DNA from 2 places in the Brevundimonas sp. M20 genome. Region 1 is predicted to be linked to the other one. Evidence: riboswitches for the same ligand, from Rfam matches in the RefSeq annotation. Region 1 holds a riboswitch; the other holds the start of a gene.
What was found. Region 1 has a riboswitch for cobalamin ahead of metE (5-methyltetrahydropteroyltriglutamate--homocysteine S-methyltransferase). Riboswitches for the same ligand answer to the same signal wherever they lie in the genome.

Region 1 (2,196 bases):
CTGCGCCGGTGCGGCGTCCGCCGTCCGCGCCTTCACCGCCGGGTCGTGGATCAGCACGGAGTTCCGGCGCGAGACGATGGCCGCATCCGCCGCCGCCAACTCCGCCCGCACGGCGTCCCGGCCCTCGTTCAGCGCCCGCGCCAGCACCTTCAGCTCGCCCACCTTCTGCACGGCGAAGGCCAGCCAGTTGCGGACCTCCGGCGCCAGCGCCGTCTCCCGCTCCAGATCGATCGGCGTATGCAGCAGGGAGCAGGACGGGGCGATGATCACCGACCGCCCGGTCGCCACGATCGGCTCGATCCGGTCCAAAACGGCGCCCAGGTCCGCCTTCCAGACATTGCGCCCGTCGATGACGCCCAGCGACAGCGCCTGATCGGGGCGCGCCCCCGCGACCACCGCCTCCAACTGCTCCGGCGCCCGGACCAGATCGACGTGCAGACCGTGCGCGGGCAACGACAGGGCCAGTTCGAGATTGTCCTGCAGCCCGCCGAAATAGGTCGTCAGCATCACCCGGATCGGCGGCGTCACATCGCACAGCATCCGGTAGGCGAGGGCGTAGGCCTCGGCCGCGCCCTCCGGCAGGTCAGTGACGAGGCAGGGCTCGTCGATCTGCACCCAGGTCGCCTCCGCGCGCGCCAGCGATCGCAGCACCTCGGCATAGACCGGCAGCAGTCTCGGCAGCAGCGAGAGGACGTCGAAGTCGCCGCCTTTCGCCTTGCCCAGCAGCAGATAGCTGACCGGCCCCAGCAGCACCGGCCGGGTCTCGACCCCCTGTTCCTTGGCCTCCAGATACTCGTGCAGCGCCTTGGTCGAGGCGAGGCGGAAGGTCTGGTCCGCCGTGAACTCCGGCACGATGAAGTGGTAGTTGGTGTCGAACCACTTGGTCATCTCGGCCGCCGGCGCGTCCTGCGCGCCATGCCCGGAGACTTGCGCGTGGCCGTGCTCGCACCGGTCCCCCTGCGCCCCCCGCGCCATGGCGAAATAGGTGTCCAGATCGACCCGGTCATCCGACCAGCCGTAGATCGCGGGCACGGCCCCGACCATGGCGGTGGTGTCCAGCACATGGTCGTACAGCGAGAAGTCGTTCGACGGGATCAGGTCCGCGCCCAGCTCACGCTGGCGGGCCCAGGCCTGACCGCGCAGGTCGGCGGCGGCGGCGAACAATGCCTTGGCGTCGAGCCTGCCGGCCCAGTGGGCTTCAAGCGCGGTCTTCAGCTCGCGCTTCGGGCCGATGCGGGGAAAGCCGAGGGTGGCGACCTGGACGGGGAGGCGGGCGGTCATGGGGCGAAACCTTTGCTGTTGGCAGGGCTTCGGACAGGGACGCGCGAACGCTCACGCGGGCATCGGATCCGGCGGCGCACTTGCGGCCTGACCGGACACCCCGCCGGAGGACGTTATCTGTCGGGGCAGGTCTCCTGGCTCACGGGTCACCGCTTCGGGCCCGGCCTTCCCGGAGGCGAACCCCCAGTGACACGAGATGGACCCTCGGCTCGCCGCTTACAGTTGCGGGGGCAGCGCCGGATTTGACGCGAAATGCGTCTCACCGGCTTCCCTCTTAGCTCCGCGCGACCCGAAAGCCGCGCGCAGAACCACGACGCCCGCATAGAGCGGGCATCCTCCGGCGAAGTCAAGAAACATATAAAGACATGCTTATATGTTTATGGGGTTGGCTTGGGGTCAGCCTTGGCCGGTGTTTTCGTAGGTGGCGGTGATCGTCGCCTTGGCCAGCGTATGGAAATGCAGGTTGAAGCCGAAGACGGCGCCCGAATTGTCCGGGGTGACGTCCAGCTTGTCGGTGTCCACGGCGAAGACGGTGAAGATGTAGCGGTGCGGGCCGTGACCGGGAGGCGGGGCGGCGCCGCCGAAGCCTGCGGGGCCGTAGTCCGTGCGCCCCTCGACCGATCCGGCGGGCAGATCGGCGGACGAGGCGCCGGTCTTAAGCTCGGTCACATCGGCGGGAATGTTGGCCACGGTCCAGTGCCAGAAGCCCGAGCCCGTGGGGGCGTCAGGGTCGTAGCAGGTGACGGCGTAGCTCTTCGTGCCCTCGGGGGCGCCCGACCATGACAGATGCGGCGAGGTATTGCCCTTCGCCTGAACCTGCGCGTCCGGCAGCACGCCGCCGTCGGTGATGTCGTTGGAAGTCAGGGTGAAGGTCATGGGCCGCTCCGCAAAAGGACTGCGGACCTCATAACGCGC
Region 2 (2,196 bases), 870 kb from region 1:
TCGAAGACGCCGCCGAAGACGCTGAAGGTCTGGCGTTCGATGTCCGAGCCCGAGACGCTGAACTGATGTTGCAGGCCCAGAGCATCGACGGTGGCGCGGACCACGCCCGACCATTGCTCGGACTCCGATCGGTCGCCGTTGTCGGCGATGGGGAAGCCGTTATCGAGATCAGCCTCGCTTCGCGACCAGCGGGCCGAGGCGTCCAGCTTCACCGCCGGGGAGACGGCGTAGCGGCCGCGCAGGCCCACGGTGGTGTTGTCGAAGCCGTCGGCTTCCGGATTGCCGTCGGCCTCGTCCGCGACCGAGATCCCGTCGGTGGTGAAGCGGGAGACATAGCCGCCCAGCGCCCAGGTCTCGTTGGCCGTGCCTACGGCGATACGACCGCGCAGGGTGTCGAAGTCGCCGGCCTCTGCCTCGGCGCGCAGGCCATTGATCTCTCGGGTGGTGAAGGCGATCACGCCGCCGATGGCGTCGGAGCCCCACAGCGAGGACTGCGGGCCTGACAGGACCTCGATGCGCTCGACATCGCCCAGGTCGAAGCCCGAGACATCATAGGCGCCGTTGGGCTCGGCCGCATCGTTGACCGGGGCGCCGTCGACCAGAACCAGTGTCTTGCCCGGGGTAGCTCCGCGCATGCGGACCTGGGCGACACCCCCGAACGCTCCTGACCGTGTCACGGACAGGCCGGGCACGTCGGTCAGTATGTCGGCGGCGAAGACGGCGCCGCGCTGCTGGATCGTATCGGCGTCGATGACGCGGGCGCCCGGGGTCTCGGCGACGATGGCCGGGATGCGGGTCGCGGTGACCACGACTTCAGGAAGCTCATCCGATGACCGGGCGAAGACGGGCGAGGCGAGGGCGGCGGTCAGGGCCGCCGTGGAGAGGAGAATGGAGCGCTTCATTGAGCGAGGACCCCTTGTCGGCCCCGCGAAGACGCGCGTGGGGCCGTATATGAGCGAGCCGATCCGCCGGGCCTGAATGGTCCGGACGGCGCAAGATCGGGTCGCTGCGACGGAAGTCCCCGCGCCTCTGTCTGGTCCCGGACAGGAGCGAGCGACATCGGCGGCCAGGTCTCCTGGCTTGCGGGTCAACAAGCGAAGCCCTCGCCTTCCCGGCCCGGAGACCAGTGGCGCCGGGGCGAACCCCGGACGGACGACGCTCTCGCCGCCTACAGTTGCGGGCACAGCCGCGGTGTCTGACCGCGTTCCCTTAACCGCCGGTGCGGCTTGTCGCAGCGCGAAGACGCTTGTGCAAGACAGGCGGATCACGCTTGAGACGACGGGCCTGATCCGTCACCCTGTCGCCACGCATGAACGCTCCCCTCGCTCACCCGCCGCAAGCCGACGCCGTCCCATCCGTGGAGGGCGCGACGCCGTTCATGGCGCAGTATCTGACGGCCAAGGCCGGGCAGCCGGACGCGATCCTGTTCTTCCGGATGGGCGACTTCTACGAGCTGTTCTTCAAGGACGCCGAGATCGCGGCGGCGGCGCTGGGCATCACCCTGACCAGGCGAGGCAAGCATCAGGGCGAGGACATCCCGATGGCGGGCGTGCCGGTGCACGCGCTGGACGGCTATCTGGCGCGGCTCATCCGGCAGGGGTTCAAGGCGGCGATCTGCGAACAGCTGGAAGACCCGGCCGAGGCCAGGAAGCGCGGCTCCAAGTCGGTGGTGCAGCGCGGTGTCGTGCGGGTGGTCACGCCGGGCACCCTCACCGAGGACAGCCTGCTGGATGCGCGCGGCGCCAACCGGCTTGCGGCCGTGGCCGTGCGCAAGGGGCGGGCCGCCGTGGCGGTGGTCGAGCTGGCCGGCGGCGTGGTCGATGTGGTCGCCTGTTCCCTGGACGACCTCGGCGCGACCCTGGCCTCGTTCCGGCCGTCGGAAGTTCTGGTGCCGGACCGCCTGTTCTCGGATGAGGAGACCAAGGACGCCCTGAACAGTTCGGGCGGGGTGGTGCAGGCCCTGCCGCAGGCGCTGGCCGAACCCGTCGGCGCCAAGGTGCGGGTCGAGCGGCTGTACGGCGTCGCCTCGCTGGACGGGTTCGGGGCGTTTGAAGAGGCCGAGGTTTCGGCGCTGGGCCTGATCGCGGCCTATCTGGAAACGACGCAGGCGGGTAAGATACCGGCCCTGACACCGCCGCGTCGGTCGGGCGACACCGGCTTTCTGGCCATCGATCCGGCGACCCGCCTCAGCCTCGA

Region 2: linked by a shared signal. The riboswitch ahead of FKQ52_RS00010 (TonB-dependent siderophore receptor) and the one ahead of metE (5-methyltetrahydropteroyltriglutamate--homocysteine S-methyltransferase) in region 1 are both predicted to bind cobalamin.

What each region holds. Positions count from the first base shown of each region.
Region 1 is NZ_CP041243.1:875,061-877,256, forward strand. Features, by position in the region: gene metE (5-methyltetrahydropteroyltriglutamate--homocysteine S-methyltransferase) at 1-1,281, opposite strand, end outside; cobalamin riboswitch at 1,388-1,597, opposite strand; gene FKQ52_RS04195 (YbhB/YbcL family Raf kinase inhibitor-like protein) at 1,678-2,157, opposite strand.
Region 2 is NZ_CP041243.1:1,822-4,017, reverse strand. Features, by position in the region: gene FKQ52_RS00010 (TonB-dependent siderophore receptor) at 1-902, opposite strand, end outside; cobalamin riboswitch at 1,069-1,211, opposite strand.